DNA from 3 places in the Sellimonas catena genome. Region 1 is predicted to be linked to each of the others. Evidence: riboswitches for the same ligand, from Rfam matches in the RefSeq annotation. Region 1 holds a riboswitch; each other region holds the start of a gene.

What was found. Region 1 has a riboswitch for FMN ahead of Selli1_RS17175 (ECF transporter S component). Riboswitches for the same ligand answer to the same signal wherever they lie in the genome.
Region 2: another riboswitch for FMN. It lies ahead of Selli1_RS06905 (ECF transporter S component); the one in region 1 lies ahead of Selli1_RS17175 (ECF transporter S component).
Region 3: another riboswitch for FMN. It lies ahead of Selli1_RS01205 (ECF transporter S component); the one in region 1 lies ahead of Selli1_RS17175 (ECF transporter S component).

Annotation. Positions count from the first base shown of each region.
Region 1 covers NZ_BSBO01000053.1:2,172-9,657, forward strand. The annotation lists gene tsaD (tRNA (adenosine(37)-N6)-threonylcarbamoyltransferase complex transferase subunit TsaD) at 1-219, opposite strand, end outside; gene Selli1_RS17140 (ribonuclease Z) at 233-1,144, opposite strand; gene Selli1_RS17145 (hypothetical protein) at 1,248-1,487, opposite strand; gene rimI (ribosomal protein S18-alanine N-acetyltransferase) at 1,529-2,002, opposite strand; gene tsaB (tRNA (adenosine(37)-N6)-threonylcarbamoyltransferase complex dimerization subunit type 1 TsaB) at 1,989-2,708, opposite strand; gene trpS (tryptophan--tRNA ligase) at 2,722-3,807, opposite strand; gene tsaE (tRNA (adenosine(37)-N6)-threonylcarbamoyltransferase complex ATPase subunit type 1 TsaE) at 3,810-4,241, opposite strand; gene Selli1_RS17170 (YcxB family protein) at 4,254-4,802, opposite strand; gene Selli1_RS17175 (ECF transporter S component) at 4,954-5,586, opposite strand; FMN riboswitch at 5,749-5,868, opposite strand; gene Selli1_RS17180 (Tex family protein) at 5,952-7,486, opposite strand, start outside.
Region 2 covers NZ_BSBO01000012.1:2,635-10,120, reverse strand. The annotation lists gene Selli1_RS06910 (creatininase family protein) at 1-685, opposite strand, end outside; gene Selli1_RS06905 (ECF transporter S component) at 675-1,298, opposite strand; FMN riboswitch at 1,391-1,509, opposite strand; gene Selli1_RS06900 (MurR/RpiR family transcriptional regulator) at 1,569-2,387, opposite strand; gene Selli1_RS06895 (aminopeptidase P family N-terminal domain-containing protein) at 2,542-4,329, shown strand; gene Selli1_RS06890 (zinc dependent phospholipase C family protein) at 4,422-5,306, shown strand; gene Selli1_RS06885 (MFS transporter) at 5,303-6,535, shown strand; gene Selli1_RS06880 (phosphotransferase) at 6,616-7,486, opposite strand, start outside.
Region 3 covers NZ_BSBO01000001.1:231,290-238,775, reverse strand. The annotation lists gene Selli1_RS01215 (cysteine-rich VLP domain-containing protein) at 1-201, opposite strand, end outside; gene Selli1_RS01210 (helix-turn-helix domain-containing protein) at 532-1,332, shown strand; FMN riboswitch at 1,430-1,578, shown strand; gene Selli1_RS01205 (ECF transporter S component) at 1,673-2,317, shown strand; gene Selli1_RS01200 (riboflavin kinase) at 2,328-3,041, shown strand; gene Selli1_RS01195 (DUF5688 family protein) at 3,700-4,587, shown strand; gene Selli1_RS01190 (FAD binding domain-containing protein) at 4,659-5,414, shown strand; gene Selli1_RS01185 ((2Fe-2S)-binding protein) at 5,415-5,882, shown strand; gene Selli1_RS01180 (xanthine dehydrogenase family protein molybdopterin-binding subunit) at 5,887-7,486, shown strand, end outside.

The DNA of each region.
Region 1 (7,486 bases):
TTTTGCCTCTAAAAGTGCCTCCTCGATTACCTGGTTGATTTTCTCTATATGTTTTCTGGAAGCAATTTCCGGCACAACTCCTCCATACAGCTTGTGCAGATCAATCTGAGAGGAAATAATATTAGAAAGCACTTCTCTCCCATTTCGCACAACTGCCGCTGCCGTTTCATCACAGGAGCTTTCTATTGCAAGTATTGTAATATCTTTTTCTTCGCTCATCTTCCTACCTCCACTACGATTCCGGGAAATCCAGATCTACGCTCATCCGGTCTTTTCCCGCCTTTGCGTAAGGAAAAATCTTCCGTACTTCGTCCATGTATTCTTCCGGTCTTGTCAACGACGGGCTGTAATGTGTCAGCCACATCTCCTTTACCTCTGCCTCCCTGGCGAGTTTCGCCGCCTCGTAAAAGGTCATATGCTTATATTCCACTGCCTTTTTCGCCTTCTCCGGCTCACCGTACATTCCCTCACAGATAAATAAATCCGAACCTTCGGCATTCTCACGGATCGATTTTGTCGGCCGTGTATCGGTACAATATGTAAGTTTGATCCCTTTCCGCGGTGCTCCAAGCACCATGTCCGGTGTGTAAATCCGGTCTCCGTCCTCGATGGTCTCCCCCTTCTGGAGAAAACGCCAGAATTTCTGAGGAATCTCCTGACTCGTGGCACGTTCTACATCAAATCTTCCGGCCCTGTCAATCTCGATCGTATAGCCGTAACAGGTCACGTTATGATTCACCCGGAATGCACGGATCCGATATCCGTCCATCTCAAACGTCTGCTGCGTCTCTGTGATTTCCATAAAACGCAGCTCAAAAGGCAATTCCGGTGCAATAATGCGCAGCGCATTCACTACCCGTTCCAGCCCTTTCGGCCCGATCAAGGTGAGGGGCTCCTGCCTGTCCGCATTCCCCATGGTAAGCAGAAGTCCGGGAAGCCCGCTGATGTGATCTCCATGAAAATGAGTAAAGCAGATCACATCAATCGGCTTAAAACTCCATCCTTTTTCTTTGATCGCTATCTGTGTTCCCTCTCCGCAGTCGATCAGAATACTGCTTCCATTATAGCGCATCATCAGTGACGTCAGCCAGCGATATGGGAGCGGCATCATGCCGCCGGTTCCCAACAAACAAACATCCAGCATTTTTTCTCTCCTAACTGTCCTATCATTGACTTTTCTTCCACAAAAAGAGCAAGTCTTTTATTCTCAGTAAAGAACAGCTGCATACCGGGAGGGGACTGTCTGGTCAGACTTCATTTTCCTTCTCCACCGGAATCACAAACTGCGAAACCATCCTGTCATAGCATTCCTCGCAAAGATCAAAACGGTGCACCTCGTTGTCCTTATCAGAAAAATATCCCCATCTTTTTTCTACAGAAAGAAGCCCTTCCCGTATTACGCCATCCTTTATCTTGATTTCTTTTCCACACCCGTTGCAGAAAATCGTTTCTGTTTCTCTTCTTTCTTTCATCGTATAGCGGCGCATACAAATCCCTCCACTTTCGTTTCGCTTTTGTTACGCCTTTATTATAGTCTGTCCCGTTCTTCCTGTACACCGGAAACGGTTTCCAGACTTCTTGTCATCAGAACCGCATCCTCTTTCGGATTATCGTAAAATCCTTTTCGGATTCCGACATCCCAGAACCCCTTCTTTTGATAGAGGGCGCGTGCTGCCATATTACTTTTCCGGACTTCAAGATGCCATACGGCAGTTCCTTTCAATGCACCTTCTGAAATTACGGTATCAAGAAGAAAGCCTCCTGTTCCTCTTTCCCTGAATCCGGCGTCAACGGCAATCCGAACAACTTCACTTTCATCAAGTACTGTATAAATCACAATGTACCCGACAATTGTTTTCCTATCCTCTGCCACGTAGATTTCCGCCGTTTTCTGGCACATCGTCTCCCTGACTGCATCTTCACTCCACGCATCAGAAAAAACAGCCCGTTCTATCTCTGCAATCCGGGCTGCATCTTCTTCATTGGCCTTACGGGCAATCATGTTGTTGTTCCTTTTCTCGTTCCAGTCTCTCCCTCTCCGCCTGGGACATCCTGAGATAGTCCGGTTTGTGATCCCGCGCATGCTCTGTCTTTCCCTTTTTCGCATAAACCAGTCCAAGCGCGCCGACTGCCGCCGCACTCTGCCTGCACATATGAGGCGGTGCAAAAACATACGGCACTTTTACTGTCTCCTCAATTTTCTCCCGGTATACAGGCACTCCGTCCCCGAGAAATACAACGCGTTCTCCAAGCTCATTGAGCATTCCGGCAAGGACGGTAATGTCCTCCGTCAACTGCTCTTTTACTGTTTCAAACTTCTCTTCAAACCGGTAGATTCCTGTGTACACCTGATTTCTTCTTGCATCCATGATCGGACAGATCAGCCCGCTGCATCCGAACATTCGGTATGCCATGGCATCGACCGTCGGCACATGGATGAGCGGCTTATCAAGTGCAAGTCCCAGTCCTTTCGCAGTCGCAGAACCGATCCGAAGTCCGGTAAAAGACCCCGGCCCTCCTGCCACAGCAATCGCATCCACCGACCCGAGAGAAAGTCCGGTCATCCGGACCGCCTCATCAAGCATCGGCAGCAATGTCTGGGAGTGTGTCTTTTTATAATTCATCGTATATTCAAACAGGATCTGTTCGTCTTCCACAACAGCCACACTTGCTGTCAGGCCCGAACTGTCCAGTGCCAGTATCCGCATAATAACGCCCCTTCTATTTCTGGAATCGCTCTGCCTGCTCTCTGATCAGCTCGGCATCATCGAAATAATTGATCTTCATGGCAGCCTTCACTTCAGAGAGTGTCTTTGCCGCTACTTCTTCCGCTTTCTCGCTTCCCTTTTTCAGAATCTCGTAGATTGCCGGAATATCTTTTTCGTATTCTTTTCTCCGTTTTCTAATCGGCTCCAGTTCCTCCTGGATCACTTCATTGAGGAAGCGTTTTACCTTCACATCGCCAAGGCCACCGCGTGTATAGTGGGCTTTGAGTTCATCCAGATTTGCATATTCCGGAAGGAATTCTTCAAAATGACGGTCTTTACAGAATGCATCCAGATAGATAAATACCGGATTTCCTTCCACTTTTCCAGGGTCAGAAACCTTCAGGTGGTTCGGATCGGTAAACATATTCATAATCTTCTTTTTCACATCGTCCGCACTGTCGGAAAGGTAAATACAGTTATGCAAAGACTTGCTCATCTTTGCCTTTCCGTCTGTACCCGGAAGTCTCAGACATGCCTGATTGGATGGGAGCAGAACTTCCGGCTCTACCAGCGTCTCTCCGTAAACGGAATTAAACTTCCGCACGATCTCCTTTGTCTGCTCCAGCATTGGCAGCTGGTCTTCACCGACCGGAACGGTCGTTGCCTTAAATGCGGTGATATCCGCTGCCTGGCTGATCGGATAGGTGAAAAATCCGACCGGAATGCTCGCCTCAAAGTTTCTCATCTGAATTTCGGATTTTACCGTTGGATTTCTCTGGAGCCTTGATACGGTTACCAGATTCATATAATAAAAGGAAAGCTCACAAAGCTCCGGAATCTGTGACTGAATCAGAAGCGTTGCTTTTTCCGGATCCAGTCCGCAGGAAAGGTAATCAAGCGCAACCTCAATAATATTCTGGCGCACCTTCTCCGGATTGTCTGCATTGTCTGTCAGAGCCTGAGCATCCGCAATCATGATAAACACTTCATCATATTTTCCCGAATTCTGAAGCTCTACTCTCCCTTTCAGAGAACCGACGTAATGTCCGACATGAAGCTTTCCAGTCGGTCTGTCCCCTGTTAATATAATCTTTGACATTATTATCCCTCCAGTTTATTGATAGAAATTTTTCTGTAATCAAATCCTTTTTCCAGATCTTTTTCAATCACGATCCGGATTCTTGTTTCCGGTAGAATCTCCTCAATCAGATTCGCCCACTCAATCAGACATACGCCTTCACCGTGAATGTAATCTTCATATCCGATTTCATCCATCTCTTCCACGTCTCCAATCCGGTACACGTCAAAATGATAGAACGGAAGACGCCCGTCTTCGTATTCCTGCACGATCGTAAAGGTCGGACTTACAACATCCTCACGTACTCCAAGTCCGTACGCAAGCCCTTTTGTAAAAATCGTCTTGCCGACGCCAAGATCCCCTTCCAGAGTAAAGACATCTCCGCTTTGGGCCGATTCGCCGATTTCTTTTCCGAGCTCAAACGTCTCCTGCTCTGAATATGTCTCTCTTACCATAGTGTCTCCTCCCTATTTTTTCTTTTTCTTCTTTCTTGAAAACAGAAACGGAAGGATCTTACCGGAATTATCCTCAATCAGCTCCTCCGGGAACAATGTCCGCAATGTCTTCTTCAGAGGATCCATCTGCGGTCCGATATCACTGTTCGGGAAAATAAATGCCGCATACGGTGTCTGATAAATCGCCACCAGATTCGGTGTCATCATAACGCGGTACATATCTTTCCACGGAGTGATTTTATTTTTTCCGGCACGCTCTACTCTGAGCCCGTCTTTTTCCAGCGTATAGCGGATCGGCGTGCTGTAGATTTTACTTTTCTTTAACTGACTGGCTGCACTGAACTTTAAGATCGATGGTACAACAAACAAAAGAGTTGCAAAAACAAACACAAGCCCCAGCCCCCAGGAAACCCTGCCCATCGCAAAACTTATAATCGCCCCGATCCAGCAGGCAACTCCCACTACGAGGTATAAAATTCCCTTGATCCCGTGATATGTATGAAACATAAGAAATTCAAAAAGTGCTTCCTGTGTCATTTTCACTTCAAAACTTGGTTTCATCTGTATTCCTCCATATTTCCGAATATTGAAATTATAACGCATCCTGTCCGCGGTTACAACAGCAAGTTTGCGAAGAATCTCCTGATTTTTCCAGGATCAGAAAAACCTCTGCGCACAGCAGAGGTTTCGGTTTAGTAATTTTCTGTCATTTTTACTCATTTACTCTATGGAGGACCGGACTGACTTTCTTATAGATCAAAAGCAGAATTGCCGATACCAGAATACCCTTGATCAGATTAAACGGTGCCACTGCAAGGATCACAAAAGTTGCAACTCCGTCAATTGCCGGATTCAATGCATGCCCCATCTGAACAATCGTATCAAGCGGCATTCCAAATGCTGCAGCATAGGTCGGAAGCAGGATGTAGGCATTGAGCACGCATCCGATCAGCGTCATGAATACTGTTCCTGCTGCAAGTCCGATCATCGCTCCCTTTTTTGTGTGCATCTTCTGATAAATCAGACCCGCCGGCACACAGAGACTGCATCCGATCAGGAAGTTTGCGATCTCTCCCACACCGCCTGTTTCAGTCCCATTAATCACGAAATTCAGAAGAATCTTGATACATTCTGTCATAACTCCCGCCACAGGACCCATCGCAAATGTTCCAAGAAGGACCGGGATTTCACTGATATCCAGTTTGTAAAAGCTCGGTACAAAAGGAAGCGGAAATTCAAAAAGCATCAGGACGGTAGCTACCGCTGCAAGCATGCCGACCTGGGCCATCGATCTGACTTTCGTACTGCTTCTTCTTATTTGTGTGTTTTTCTGCGTGTTTTCCATGTTTCTTCTCTCCTTTTTTTGAATGATAGACTCAATTCAGAAAAGAAACTCTTCCTGCCATAAAGTTTCCCTTATGGAAATGGGAATGTACAAAAAAATCCCCGGAACCATATGTTCCGGGGTTTGATGCTCTGCTTCAGATACAGATATCTGACGATTCGTACATTTCTTCTCTCATCCAGACTGTACTGTCGGTTCCGGAATTGCACCGGATCAGCTGCCAATGGCAGGTCGCGGACTTTCACCGCCGGTTGGGACTTTCACCCGACCCCGAAGAATTTTTTCCTGTTAACATTTAGTATAGAACAGTCTTTTGGAAAATTCAATACCTTTTTGTCTTTTACATTCAGGGTAAGCAGCATTCTTTACCGGATTCCTTTCATAGTAAGCTGAATCCGTTTTTTCTTGAGGTCCACACTCAGTACTTTAACATCCACGATATCACCCACACTGACCGCTTCCAACGGATGTTTGATAAACTTTTTGTCGGTGATTTCGGAAATATGTACCAGACCATCCTGATGAACGCCGATATCCACAAACACCCCGAAGTCAATGACATTGCGAACCGTTCCTTTCAGAACCATCCCTTCTTTTAAGTCTTTCATTTCCAGAACGTCGGTCCTGAGAATCGGTTTCGGCATCTCTTCTCTTGGATCTCTGGCCGGCTTTTCCAGCTCTTTTACAATATCATGCAGAGTGATCTCACCGATTCCAAGCTCTTCTGCCAGTTTCCGGTAGTCGCGGATGGTGGCCGGAAGGGCTGCAAGATTTCCTGCTTTTAAATCCTCTGTTGTGAATCCCTGCTTTTTCAGAAGTTTTTCTGCCGCTTCGTAGGATTCCGGATGGACGCTTGTCCTGTCAAACGGATTATCCCCGCCTTCGATCCGCATAAATCCCGCACACTGCTCATATGCCTTCGGTCCAAGTTTCGGCACCTTTAAAAGCTGCTTTCTGTTTGTAAATCTTCCGTTTTCTTCTCTGTAAGCCACAATATTTTTTGCGATTGTGTTTGAGATACCGGAAATATAGGATAAAAGCGGAGCAGATGCCGTATTCAAATCTACACCGACCTTGTTGACACAGTCTTCCACCACGCCATTCAGCGCTTCCGTCAGCTTTTTCTGGTTCATATCATGCTGGTACTGGCCGACCCCGATGGATTTTGGATCAATCTTTACAAGTTCTGCAAGCGGATCCTGAAGCCTTCTTGCAATTGACGCGGCACTTCTCTGTCCCACATCAAAATTCGGAAATTCTTCCGATGCCAGCTTGCTTGCGGAGTACACTGATGCTCCCGCCTCATTTACAATCACATACTGTACGTGCTCTTCCGGGATTTCTTTTAACAGTTCCATAATAAACTGTTCCGATTCTCTGGATGCTGTTCCGTTTCCAAGAGAAATCAGGCTGATATGATACTTCGGAATAATCTTTTTGAGCAGGTCCTTGGATGCCTTGATTTTGGCAGGGGTAGTCGGCGCTGTCGGATAAATCACTGTCGTTCCGATCACTTTTCCGGTCGGATCCACAACCGCAAGTTTACATCCGGTCCGGAATGCCGGGTCCCAGCCAAGCACAACCCGTCCTGTAATCGGAGGCTGCATAAGAAGCTGTGTCAGATTTTTCCCGAACACAGCAATGGCCCCGTCCTCCGCCTTTTCCGTAAGTTCATTGCGGATTTCCCTCTCAATGGCCGGCGCAATCAGACGACTGTAGCTGTCCTTGACCGCCTCTTTTAATACAGGTTCTGTATATGGATTATCCCCATGAATAATCTGTTTTTCCAGATAGCGGAGGATTTCTTCTTCCGGCGCTTCCATTCTGACCGTCAGAATTTTTTCTTTTTCTCCCCGGTTCAGAGCCAGAATTCTATGACCGGCAATCCTGGATGCTGCTT
Region 2 (7,486 bases), on a different contig from region 1:
TACCGATCGGTTTCCCTTCCGCTGTCTTCCAGTCTTCTGAAACCCATCCGATTGTAACATTTCCTCCGGTCTTCAGCGTCTGATTGCCTACAAACGCACTTGGTATTCCCGCCTCGGAAGTCTCCAGCTTCACCAGTGTCTCGTCGACCGCCATCACCATGGATGTCTCCATTTCTCCTCCATGAAAATCGTAATGATTACCTTCTGATATTGTTGCCTGTACATCCGGATGTCCAAATGCTCCCGATGACAGAATAAACGGCGACATTCCAAGTTCACTCCGAAGCTCACGGCTTAAGATCTGAATCACCGGCAGATTTCCTCCGTGGCATACAAGAAATGCGATCTTCCGAAAACCATGGCGGTAAAGGCTCTCACTGATATCATAGAGCAGATGATAGTACGTATCCGGCTTTAAAGTAATGGATCCGCAGAAATTCTTGTGCTCTGTGCTCAGGCCAACCGGAATAACCGGAAACGCAAGAATCGGGAAGTCTGCTTCTCCGGCTTCCTCCAGCGCTTTTCCGAGGTATTCCACCATTGCTTCCGCAATGATGTCATCTGTCCCAAGCGGCGCCTGATTTCCATGCTGCTCCAGTGCTCCCACCGGAATCAGGACGATCGTCTCCTCCTTATCCACCTGTTCCATTTCCAGACGCGTCAGTTCTCTGTACTTACGAATCATACCGTTCCCTCCATCCTTTGACAACTCCCACTTCTTTCAGCCTGTCATACAGAAGATATCCCACAATATAATTCAGCAAAAGCTTGATCAGATTGAACGGGATTGTCGCCAGTATGAGAAACAGCGGAAGATTTCGAATCAGAGGATTGACTGCTCCCACGGTGCGGACCACTTCATCCAGAGAAAGGCCCATCGCCGATGCATAAAGCGGAAGTGTAATGCACGCATTCAGGACACAGGAAAACGCAATCCGGACCGGAAGATTGATCCCAAGCGAAATCACTGCCGCCTTTCTCGTCTGTCCCATCTTTTTGAACACGATCCACAGCGGGAGCACAAACAGCAGCGTCCCTAGAAGATTAGCGAATTCACCGACAAACATTGTCGTTGTCCCAACCGTGATCAGCTTGATCAGAATTTTGATGACCTCCACACAGATTCCGGACACCGGCCCCAGCAGAAATGTCGCGATCACAGAAGGGACGTCGCTGAAATCCACCTTATAAAACGGCGGCATCAAAGGAATCGGGAATTCCATTGACATCAGTATGCCGGCAAGAGCCGAAAGCATGGCCGTAATGATGAAGTAGTAGGTTTTGTTTTTTGTTCTCATATACTTTTCTCCTTTCGAATGATGTTACAAATTTCGTAAATCCTTCGAAAGAAAAAAATCCCAGCACCAGGGGCACTGAGATTCTCTGTTCACTGTTTCTTCTCCCATCCAGACTGTCACTGTCGGTTTTGGAATTTCACCAAATCAGCCACATACGTGGGTCACGGACTATACCGTCGGTAGGGAATTACACCCTGCCCCGAAGAATTTATTCATTTGCAGTATTATCGTAGCACACTCATATCCATTGTGCAATACATCTGATGCAATTTATGGATTTGTAAGTGCGCGGGCCGTATCCTGCAAAAACGCATCGATCCGCTCCTGATCCTGTTCGAGGCAGCAGGCATACAGCAGGTCCATCATAACCAGAATCGGAAACTGAGGAGAAATCGCATCTCCATACTCCAGATTGTCCAGTGCCGGGACGAGAATCACCTCGTCACAATACTCCATGAAATCCGGGTTGTTCCGCGCTGTCACAAGGACACATCCGGCTCCTCGCCGCTTCGCCTCCTGAAGCATATACTGAACCTCTTCCGTCTGCCCTTTCATGCTGAATCCGATGACCAGAGAGGTTTCATTCTGAAAGACCGCCCGCATCCGGATCATGTCCCGGTCCACGAGAGAATTGATATTCAGCCCGATCCGCATAAACCGAAGCTCCGTCTCCCTGGCGGCAATTCCGGAACTTCCGACACCGCAGACAAAAATTCTCTCCGCCTGAAACAGCATCCCGGCAATCTTTTTGAATTTCTTTTCATCAGCCAGATTATACGCCTTATTCAAAAGCTCCTGATAAGTATCCAGCACCCGTCTTGTATTATCTGCAAAGGGTCTGCTTTTCTTCTCCCGAAATGTATCCTCGTACTGATAGATAAACTCCCTGTATCCCCGGAATCCGCATTTTTTTGCAAACCGGGAGAGAGATGCCTCGGAAACATAAAGCCGTTCAGAAACCGCCTTTGCGGAAAAATCCCGCTTCTTTTTATTCTGGATAAAGAAATCCGCGATGGTCCGCTCCAAAGCTGTAAAATTCTCATAGTTGTACTCAATCACCGGTATGATCGACCTTGCGTAGTGCTCCATGTTCTTTTCCTTTCTTCTGTCTGTATTTTACATAACACTACCGAGAGTATAACACAGGTTTCACAAAAATAATACTAACTCTCCCATAGTTTTTGTGTTATAATGAGATTGTTTGAAAATGGCATGTTTGCCGGAAAAATAGGAGGTTTTTATTATGAACGTACCTGAAAGAATCGCAAAATTGCGTACTCTTATGGAAGAAAAAGGAATTGACATCTATATTGTCCCGACAGCAGACTTCCATCAGAGCGAGTATGTTGGGGAACATTTTAAAGCGAGAAAATTTATTACCGGATTCTCCGGATCTGCAGGAACAGCTGTCATCACAAAAGAAGGCGCTTACCTCTGGACAGATGGAAGATATTTCATCCAGGCTGCAAAGCAGCTCGAGGGCTCTACAGTTGAACTGATGAAAATGGGCGAGCCGGGTGTTCCGACTATCCATGAGTTCCTTGCTGATACATTACCGGAAAACGGCACACTCGGATTTGACGGACGTGTAGTTTCCATGGGTGAGGGACAGGATTACGAGTCCATCGCAACCGAGAAACACGGAAAAATCGTTTACGAATATGACCTCATCGACCAGATCTGGGAAGACCGCCCGGCCCTTTCCGAGGAACCGGTCTTCGCACTGAATCTGAAATATACAGGTGAGACAGTTGCATCCAAGCTGTCCCGCATCCGTGAAGACATGAAAAATGCCGGAGCAACTGCTCATGTCCTCACAACACTGGATGATATCTGCTGGACACTCAATATCCGTGGAAACGACATCGAGTTCTTCCCTCTTGTACTGTCCTACGCAGTGATCACCATGGATAAAGTAGACCTCTACATCAACGAGGCAAAATTAAGCAGCGAAATCAAGGCGGATCTGGAAAAAGACGGTGTTGTCTTCCATCCGTACAATGACATTTACGAAGACATCAAGAAAGTCGGATCTGACGAAGTGCTTCTGATCGACCCGGCAAGACTGAACTACGCACTTTACAACAACATCCCGGAAGGTGTTGCAAAAGTGGAAGAGCGTAACCCGGAGATCCTCTTCAAGGCAATCAAAAACGAAGTAGAGATCGAAAACATCCGTCAGGCTCAGATCAAGGACAGCGTCGCACATGTGAAATTCATGAAATGGCTCAAGGAAAATGTGGGCAAGATGACGATCACAGAGATGAGCGCATCTGACAAACTGGACGAGTTCCGTGCAGAACAGGGCAACTTCATCCGCCCAAGCTTCGAGCCGATCAGCTCCTATGGTGAGCACGGTGCCATCGTACACTACACATCCTCACCGGAAACAGATGTTGAGCTCAAAGAAGGCGGACTGTTCCTGACTGATACCGGTGCCGGATTCTACGAAGGCTCCACAGACGTTACACGTACCTACGCACTCGGAGAGATCCCTCAGATCATGAAAGATCACTTTACACTGGTTGCAATCAGCAATCTCTCCCTTGCAAACGCACGCTTCTTAAAAGGCTGCACTGGAATGACTCTGGACATGCTTGCAAGAAAGCCGTTCTGGGATAGAAACTTAAACTTCAATCACGGAACAGGACACGGCGTTGGATACCTTCTGAACATTCACGAAGGCCCGGCAGGATTCAGATGGCAGTTCCGCGCAGGCGAGATTCAGCCGTTTGAGAAAGGTATGATCATCACAGACGAGCCTGGTATCTACATCGAAGGAAGCCACGGTATCCGTCTGGAGAACGAGCTTCTCACATGCGAGGGTGAGAAAAACGAATACGGACAGTTCATGTACTTTGAACCGATCACTTACATCCCGATGGACCTTGACGCCATCAATCCGGAAATCATGACAGCAGAAGAAAAGAAAATGCTCAATGATTACCACAAGACTGTTTATGAGAAAATTTCTCCATACCTTGACAATGAGGAGAAAGAATGGCTCAGAACATACACAAGAGAGATCTAAACCGAAAACTGATTTCAGATGCAGCGATACGGCTCCGGTGCCTTCAGGTGCCGGAGCCGTATCTGTTACTACCATGAACAGGAGATGATATTATGCCATCCATCTATGCACACTACACCTTCGGAGAAATGATGAAAAAAGCATTTCCGGCCGATATCCGCAAGCTGATTTCCCTCCATGAGGATCTGTTTGAAATCGGACTGCACGGCCCGGATCTGTTCTTTTATTACCATGCACTTCTCAAAAACCGTGTCAACCGGACCGGCTACCACATGCACGATGTAAGCGCTGCACCATTCTTCCGGCGCTCCAGAGATGTGATTTTATCCGCAGCCTCCATATCCGAGAAACATGCCCGGTTAGCCTACATTCTTGGCTTTCTCTGTCACTTCACACTGGACAGCGTCTGCCACAGCTATATTGAGAAAAAACTCACGGAGGATCCGGTTACCCACTCCGATATTGAAACCGAGTTTGACCGCTATCTTCTGTTGAAACAGAATAAACGCCCGCTTCACGCAAAGGTGACTTCACACCTCCACGCTTCAACGGCAGGAGCAAAAGCAATCCAGGCGTTTTTCCCGACACTGAGCGTCCGGCAGGTAGAGTCCTCCATTTCTTCCATGATCTGGTACAATGACCTGTTTACAACCTCTGACCGGCTCACACGCAGTCTCGTAACATTCTTTATGCACGCCACCTTTACCTACAAAAGCCTCGGCGGACTGCTGATGAAGGAAAAAGCCAATCCGCACTGCGCGGACAGCAACCTCAGGCTTCACAAACTGATGGAGGCATGCGTGCCGCTTGGCCTCTCACTTACGAAAAATTATGTTGCATTTTTCAATCACGGAGAACCGCTCTCGCCTTATTTCCGCCATACTTTCGGACCAAAACCAGGCTGGGAACATATCCCGGTCTTATCCTTAAAAGAAGAGCGCCGTTACAAACCTGACACGGAGGAACTTTCACAATGAAATGGAAGACAACATCACTGGAAAAGAAATGGATTTTTTACGACGTAGGAAACTCAGCTTTTACTCTCCTGGTTTCCACCATTATGCCGATTTATTTTAACTACCTTGCATCGAGCGCCAACGTCTCGGAAGTCGATTACCTCGCTTTCTGGGGATATGCCACTTCGGCTGCAACGATTATCACCGCCATCCTCGGACCGGTTCTCGGAACAGTCTCGGATTTCAGAGGATGGAAAAAGCGGCTTTTTCTCTTCTCTCTTCTGGTAGGGGCCTGCGGCTGCGTGGTGCTTGGGTTCTTAAGCTCCTGGATCTGGTTTCTGCTGATTTTTGTACTTGCAAAGGCAGCGTACTCTCTGAGCCTGATCTTCTATGACTCCATGCTCACTGACGTCACCACCGAAGAGCGGATGGACGAAGTTTCCTCCCGCGGCTACGCCTGGGGATATATCGGAAGCTGTATCCCGTTTCTGATCAGCCTTGCCCTCGTTCTCTTTTACGAAACGCTGGGAATTACCATGAACATGGCCATGAGCATTGCTTTTCTTCTGATCGCCGTGTGGTGGGTCTGCTTTGCGGTACCGCTTCTTCGAAGCTACAAACAACTGCACTGTATCGAAAACCACGATCATGCAGTCTCCTCCGGACTTCGCCGTCTCGGCCATGTGTTCGGAGAATTGAAGAAAAACAAGAAGATTCTCTTCTTCCTGATTGCCTTTTTCTTCTACATCGACGGCGTGTACACCATCATTGACATGGCAACCGCCTACGGAACAGCTCTGGGTCTGGATACGACCGGACTGCTTCTGGCACTTCTGGTAACGCAGATCGTTGCCTTCCCGGCCGCACTGATTTTCGGACGCTTGAGTGGAAAATACAAAAACGCAAGCCTGATCAAGATCTGTATCGCAGCATATTTTCTGATCGCCCTTTACGGCATCACTTTAAAAGAACAGTATCAGTTCTGGATTCTGGCTGTCTGTGTCGGAATCTTCCAGGGCGCGATCCAGTCCCTCTCCCGGTCCTATTTCGCCCGGATCATTCCGGCTGAACGCTCCGGAGAATACTTTGGCATCTACGATATCTGCGGAAAGGGTGCATCCTTCCTCGGAACCACTCTGGTCTCCGCAATGAGCCAGCTCACAGGAAACATGAATCTTGGCGTCGGTTCTCTCGCCGTCATGTTCCTGATCGGATTTTTCTTCTTTCTTCGTACCGAAAAATTATCCTAAAACAAAAAAGGATCTCTTCCGGCACGCCTCATTTAAAGGCTGTCCAGAAAAGATCCTTTTTTATTTCTGTATGCTATTATTTATGCGTATTTCCGAACGATCTCCTGCATCTTATCAAAGCACTGCTCCATCTCGTCCACCAGGCGAAACTGCGTCCGCGCACGCACCAGATTGTGCTCCGGATACTCTGTCTTAAAGTAGGTATCTCCCTGAAGATAGTCTGTCAGGAAACGGATACCGCACTCCAGTGTCATCAGTCTTGCTCCCCATGGAAGGCTTTCGATCTCTTCCTTGGTAAGCACATCCTTTGTCTCCTCCAGATATCCCTTTACATAAAGCTCATACAGGGAAATATCAAAATGTACCAGATCCAGGTTTTTCTCATCCTCTGCCGCTGTCGCCGCGCCGAACCGAATGGAATCACCAAAATCATTCGCTGCAAGGCCCGGCATGATCGTATCCAGATCGATAATGCACAGCCCTTTTCCAGTCCTGGAATCAAAAAGAATATTATTTAACTTCGTATCATTGTGAGTCACACGAAGCGGAAGCGTTCCGTCATCCTGCTGTTTCACAAGCACTGCACAGTCATCCTTGCGTTTAAGGACGAAATCAATCTCCGGACGGCAACTGCCTTTCCGGTTTTTCAGATCCCGTTTCAGGGCAACCTCAAACGCTTCAAATCTCTTAACCGTATTGTGGAAGTCCGGAATCGTCTCATGCAGTCTGGATGCCGGATAATCGCCAAGCTGTTTCAGGAAATGGCCAAAACTGCTGCCGGACTGATAGAACTGCTCCGGCTTCTCCACCAGCTGGTAGCACTCAGAATCCGGGATAAAGTTGTAGCATCTCCACGGCTCCCCTTCACTGTCCTCAAAATAGTTGGCTCCGCTCTTTGTCTTGATATAGGCAAGCGTCTCCCTGTCCGGATCTCCGCCTTCCTCGCGGATC
Region 3 (7,486 bases), on a different contig from region 1:
GCAGACCGAGAAAGAAACCGTCTGCGGGCAGGTATGGCTGTCCCCGTCATCAAGGGCGATACAGTCCCCGCCCTCATAACAGCAGCACTCCCGGCGGATAAGGGCGTTTGTCTGTTTCCTCTGCGCCGGGGTCATGCGGTAGAGAGAGCCGTCCGGCTTGCGCTCTATGGGCGGCAATCGTCTGTATGAATTTTCTTTCATGTGTTCCTCCGTTTCTCTGTTGCCGTTCTCCCCGAAAAGGCTTCCTGCCCCATTCCTGCGGCGTGTTCCGGCGTTGGCACGCTCCCCGGACTTCGGGACATTTTGTCCCGAAGTGGCTCGTTGCGGTGCTTCCCCTGCCGGGGTATTCCTTTTCGGACGGTCATTCTGTTTTCAAGGTGCTGTTCCGAACGTTCGTAAATCCAGTTTATCAGAAAAAAATGCAAATCCCGGATTGTTGCGAGAATTGCATTTTCCCAAAGTCTATACTTTTGAAATTGCATTTCTGCAATTATCCTGTATAATGGAAACATACGGAGGAGGTGCGTATCTATGGCTTTACCCGGAACACCCGGACAGCGGATTTCAGACCTTTGCAACGGGCGGCATATCCCGCAAAAGGAACTGGCAAAGAAAATAGGGATTTCCCCCTCTCAGTTGAGCCGGATTGTCAGCGGGGAAACTAAGACGGTCAGCAGTGATATTCTCATAGGCATTGCGAAAGAATTTAGAGTGTCAACGGATTATATTCTGGGCTTGTCAACGGTGAGCGTCCAAAAGAGTTATGACATATCGGAATTGGGCTTGTCCGAGGGAGCAGTCCGGGGGCTTGTGACGGGAATGGTAGATGTGGAAATTCTCAACCGCTTGTTAGAACATAAGAATTTCCCACGCCTGATAAGCTTGATACATATTTATTTTCAGGACACAGCGGCAAGGGGCGTTATGGCACGAAACCAGGTAATCGAAATGGCAACATCTTCGCTGTCCAATTTAATGAAAGACCGCCCGGAATACCGGGCGGAAGCAAGACAGGATATACAGTTTATGAACGTTCAAAAGCTGGGGGAGCATGAAGCAGAGATTGAGAAAATCAAGAATGTATTTATGTCTATCCTGCGGGACATAAAAGGCGATATAGACAGCGGGGAGCCGCCGGAAGAACCAGTGACCGCCGCCATGTTTCAAAATATTCAGAACGCTGCACAGGAGCAGAAGCAGGAATTACATACCATTGATGATGTGACGGCGTTGGTTGCGGAACAGCTTGAAAAGGTCATGCCGCTGGACGAGGAAACAAGCGAACAATTCCAGCAGTTGATGAAGAAGATGATTGAGCAGGCGGGAAAGTAATATTTTTCATTTTAGATTTCCGAATTGTTTCCGAAATGCCTTCATTTTATTGCCAATTAGAAATGGCAAGGCTATACTTATATGTGCAACTGAATATAAATGTCTTCGGGGCAGGGTGACTCTTATGTAACAGTATCAGTTCATAAGCAAGAATTCCCGATTGGCGGTTAAAGTCCGCGAGCGTTAAGCGCATGATTTGGTGCAATTCCAAAACCAACAGTAAAGTCTGGATAAAAGAAGATGACTAATATTGCAAAAATCATTATTGAATTATGCCATTGTTAGCACCTGAAAGACAGTTCCTTTCAGGTGCTAATTTTGAATATGGAGGAAATCTAAAATGAACAACAAAACTAAAAAAATGACAACCGTTGCTATGCTTTGTGCAATCGCTTATGTGGTTATGGCAGTAGGAAGAATACCGATTGTTTTGTTTCTCAAATATGACCCTAAAGATGTTGTAATTACTTTGGGCGGGCTAATCTGGGGGCCATTGACATCTTGTATTGCGTCAGTAATCGTGTCTTTTATCGAAATGATGACGGTTAGCGATACTGGTATTTTGGGTTGCATTATGAATATTGTATCTACCTGCTCTTTTGCCTGTACCGCAGCCTTTATTTACAAAAAAAGACACACCTTACATGGAGCATTGTTAGGATTGATTTTAGGAAGTATGGCTATGGTTGCAATTATGCTTTTGTGGAACTATTTAATAACACCGCTTTATATGGGCTATCCCCGTGAAGCAGTCGCAAAATTGCTCTTGCCTGCATTTTTGCCGTTCAACTTACTAAAAGCCGGACTAAACGCCAGTATTACATTTTTCCTGTATAAACCAGTAGTAACCGCTTTGCGAAAAAGCGGATTTATTGAAAGCGAGAATGTGAAAAAGAATAATAAGCCTATCGGACTATATCTTATTTTCACAATGATAATTGTGACTTGTATTTTGATTGTGCTGTCTATGAATGGTCTAATTTGAGGATATGCTGATGAAAGAAAAGAATATATCTTTATGCGGTAAAGTTGTTCACGGCAGAGGTATTGGAAAACTTGTAGGAAGCCCCACCGCTAATTTAGAAATATTGTCAAAAGAAAATACACCACTACCAGGAGTTTACATTTCATCTGTTTGTTGGAACGAAAAAACATATTATGCCGTTACCCACATAGGGAAGCGTCCTACTATTGATAATGACGAAAACATTTCAACAGAAGTCCATTTGCTGAATTTCAATCAAGATATTTACGGAGAAAAACTTCTTGTTGAACTATATACCAGATTAAGAGAACCGCAAAAATTCAGCGATTTATCGGCGTTGTTAAACCAGATTAGACAAGATTGTATAGCAACAAGGGAATTTTTTAATTTGGGTGATTTACCGAATACATTATACATGGATATAGAAATGCATAAGGTATCAGTTGAAAACACAGAAGTATTTTTATCAACGAAAGAGTTTGATATTTTGTATCTGCTATATTCTAATCCAGACGTTACGTTTAGCAAAGGACAAATTTACCAAGCTGTATGGCATGAATTTTCAAACGACTATTTTCATGCTGTGGAAAACACGATTTATCAAATCAGAAAAAAATTACGTCCATATTTGAACGACATGGATTGTGTAAAAACGGTTGTAGGATATGGCTACAAATTTCAACTGAATAGCAAAGCCAGCCGATCCAGTCAACGGTCAAGATGAACGGCGCAATAAATGCGCCGCCGTTGACAGTCCCGCCCGCCTTTGCTGATAGGCAATCAAGGCGGGAAAGCCCTAAAATGGCTTCCCGCCCATTTCAATTTTGAGAGAAAGTCCGTCTGCTTTTTCGTGAGTGTGTCCACAAGTTCGGGACATTTTGTCCCGAAGTCCGGCGTTGGACGAGAGACGGGGGCTTTCATATACGCCCTGTCTGCTGATGAAACCAGTCCTGCGCTTGCGGCTCCACGCCACGCAATCACAGCCCTGTTTTCCTGCCGCTTCAAATCCCCTTGCCCTCTCCGGTGGCAATGGCATTTTTACGGCAACGCTGACAGAGCGTATAACACACTACACTTTGCAAGCAAAGTCGTGTGCCAAAGGGTGCCCCTTTGGAAACCCCGGACAACAAAACAGGCTGAATATCTCGCACTTCCCCGGTGCTTGATACTCAGCCTTTATTTGTTGTCAGCAGCCCCCGTTTCGTGGTCTGCGTGTAGTTCCTTGTAAACTGACCTAAACCTCAGTGTAAAAAACAGTTGCATTCTGCATTTTAAGCACGTATAATAGATTCAATACCAAATAAACACTCAATTCATAAACTCATTTTTATCAGATCAGAATCAGATCAATTCAGACTTCAGCGGGCCCGAAAGGAGCTTAGATGGAGTATCAGTTATTTTTATCAAATGTAAAAGAAAGACTAATAGAGGAGCTGCCGGCGGATGTCCATGTAGAAGATTACCGGACAACGAAGAATAACGGCGAAGTGCGTCAGGGTTTTTTATTCCGGAAATGTGAAGAGGGGATCTCGCCTATTGTCTATATGGAAGATTACTATGAACGGTATCTCAGAGGCATGGAAATGAAAGGAGTAACGGAAGGTCTTCTGGAGTGGTACAGTCAGAGCCAGAAGGTCCCGGAACCATTGATGGAAGCGGAGTATCTGGACAACTATGAGCGGATGAAGGACAAGATTGTATACAGGCTGATTAACGGGGAGAGAAACAGGCAACTGCTAAAAGAGGTTCCGCATCTTTCCTATCTGGACCTGGATATTGTGTTCTGCGTATTGTTTTCGGTAGAAAAGTACAGTGCCATTTCCATGATGATTACAAATGAACATCTGAAAATGTGGGGGATCACCCGGGAAGAGATCAGGCAGGCGGCCGGACAAAATACGCCCCGCCTTCTCCCGGCAGAGCTTCAGGATATTCAGAATGTAGTCATGGAACTGATTCCGGACTGCCGTGGAGAAAGCTGCTTTGCCGGCTATATGTATGTCCTTACCAATATGCAGAGAAGCCATGGTGCGGCCGCAATTCTGTACCCGGGGCTTCTGGAAATGATCGGGGAGGAGTGGAAGGAAAATTTTTATATTCTTCCAAGCAGTATTCATGAAGTTCTTCTTGTGCCGGAGAGTAAAAGTCCGGGTATCTGTGAATTGAAAGATGCGGTCTACAGCATCAACCGTTCCGAGGTTTCGGGGGAAGAATACCTTTCGGACACGGTGTATTATTATAATTACAGGAAAAAGCGGCTTTGCATGTAGATATTAAAGAAAGGTTATGCTAAAATAAAAAGAACTATGGATAATTTCAGAGAAACGGGAGGAGAGACATTTTGATAACAGTGAAAAACTATGTAAAGCCCGGCACACTCGAGGAGGCATATGAGATGAATCAGAAACGGGCCAACCGGATCATTGGAGGGATGATGTGGATCCGAATGGGCAGAGGAAATGTTAATACAGTCATTGATCTGTCCGGGCTTGGGTTTGATCAGATCACAGAGACCGAAACAGAATTTCGCATCGGCTGTATGAGTACTCTTCGTCAGCTCGAGACACACAGTGGGCTGAAAGAGACATTTGGAGACTTTTTTAAAGAGTGTACCAGACATATTGTCGGAGTGCAGTTTAGGAACGGGGCGACAGTAGGGGGAAGCATTTTCGGAAGATATGGATTTTCAGATATTCTGACGGCATTTCTTGTACTGGATACGAAAGTAAAGCTTTATAAAAAAGGAATCGTTCCTCTTTCTGAATTTATCAGAATGGATCGTGACAGAGATATTCTGGAAGAACTGATTGTGGCCAAGGACGGCAGAAAGGCAGTTTATCTCTCGGAGAGAAGAAGTCAGACTGATTTCCCGGTGCTGACCTGTGCGGCATCTGAAAAAGACGGAACAGTTCTACTTTCCATCGGCGCAAGACCAATGAAGGCGGATGTGACAGAGACTACAATAGACGAGATGGAACAGGCGGCTGATACCTTCACCTATGGAAGCAATATGCGTGGAAGCGGAGAGTACCGGAAGCATCTGGGACGAGTCCTTGCCGGTCGGGCGAAAAAAGCGTTGGAAGAGGGGAATGTGTAGATGGAAGTACAGTTTGAATTAAATGGGAAACCAGTCCATACAGAGATTGAAGCAGGTGCAGTGCTTCTGGATGTATTAAGAGATCTTGGATGCTACAGTGTAAAGTGCGGATGCGAGACAACCAACTGTGGACTGTGCACCGTCTGGGTTGACGGAACACCACGGCTTTCCTGCTCGATTCTGGCAGCAGGAATTTCAGGAAGAAAGATTACGACACTGGAGGGGCTTCAGGAAGAAGCGGCCCGGTTCGGAGCATATCTGGCGGCAGAAGGGGCAGAGCAGTGCGGATACTGTTCTCCTGGATTTATCATGAATGTCCTTGCCATGGAAAGAGAGCTCTGTGTATCCGGACATTGTCCGGACGCGGAAGAAATCCGGGAATATCTGGCCGGAAACCTGTGCCGCTGCACAGGATATGCAGGACAGCTGCGCGCTGTGGAAAAATATCTGAGAGAAAGCAGGGGGTAGATCCATGAAGAAAGTAAATCAGGCGATACCAAAGATCGACGCCAAAGCGCTGGTGACAGGAAAGCCGGTCTATACAGATGATCTGGCACCGAAGGACTGTCTCGTCGTGAAAGTACTGAGAAGTCCGCATGCCCATGCGCTGATTAAGAACATTGACTCTGCCAGAGCGATGAAAGTGCCGGGTATGGTGGCAGTATTTACCTATGAGGACTGCCCGAATGAGCGGTTTACAATGGCTGGACAGACCTATCCGGAGCCAAGTCCGTATGACCGTCTGATCCTCGATCAGAGAGTCCGTTTCGTAGGGGACGCGGTGGCGATCGTTGCGGGAGAGACAAAAGAAGCAGTAGACAGAGCCATGAAGATGATCAAGGTGGAGTATGAAGTACTGACTCCGCTTCTGGACTTCAGAAAGGCAAAAGATAATGATATCCTGGTACATCCGGAGGAAAACTGGAGAAGTCTCTGCAATGTCGGAGCAGACAATCAGAGAAATCTGTGCGCCAGCGGTAAGGATGAAGCCGGGGATGTAGATCAGGTCCTTTCAGAATGTAAGTATGTGGTAGAGCAGACCTACCATACCCAGGCAAACCAGCAGGCGATGATGGAAACATTCCGCACTTACTGCTACATGGATGTCTATGGAAGGCTGAATGTGGTGTCATCCACCCAGGTTACCTTCCATGCAAGAAGAATTCTTTCCAATGCCCTTGGAATACCGAAATCAAAGATCCGTGTGATCAAACCGAGAATCGGAGGCGGTTTTGGAGCAAAACAGACCGTTGTGTCCGAAGTATATCCGGCATTTGTTACATGGAAGACAGGACGTCCGTCAAAGATCATTTACACAAGAGAAGAATCCCAGATCGCATCATCCCCACGGCATGAGATGGAAGTGCATGTGCGGGCAGGAGCCGATGAGGCCGGAATTATCCGGGCGATTGACGTCTATACCTTATCCAATACGGGAGCATTCGGAGAGCACGGGCCGACAACGGTTGGACTTTCCGGACACAAATCCATTCCTCTTTATGGAAAAACAGATGCGTTCCGGTTCCGGTATGATGTCGTTTATACGAATGTCATGTCAGCGGGCGCATACCGTGGATATGGAGCCACACAGGGAATTTTTGCGGTAGAATCCGCGGTCAACGAGCTGGCGGAACAGATGCATATGGATCCGGTGAAACTCCGTGAGCTCAATATGGTAAAAGAAGGACAGGTTATGCCTGCGTACTATGGCGAGACTGCACAGAGCTGTGCGCTGGACCGCTGTATGGCAAGAGCAAAAGAGATGATCGGCTGGGATGAAAAATATCCGGCAAGAGATATGGGTAATGGAAAGGTGAGAGGAGTCGGCGTTGCCATGGCAATGCAGGGATCCGGAATTTCCAACGTGGATACCGCTTCCGTTGCAATGAAAGTCAATGACGACGGATTCTACAGCCTGATGGTCGGAGCTTCTGACATGGGAACAGGATGTGATACCATTCTGGCACAGATGGCGGCCGACTGTATGGACTGTGAGATGGAAGATATTATTGTATCCGGCGTGGATACGGATTCTTCTCCGTACGATACCGGATCTTACGCGTCCAGTACGA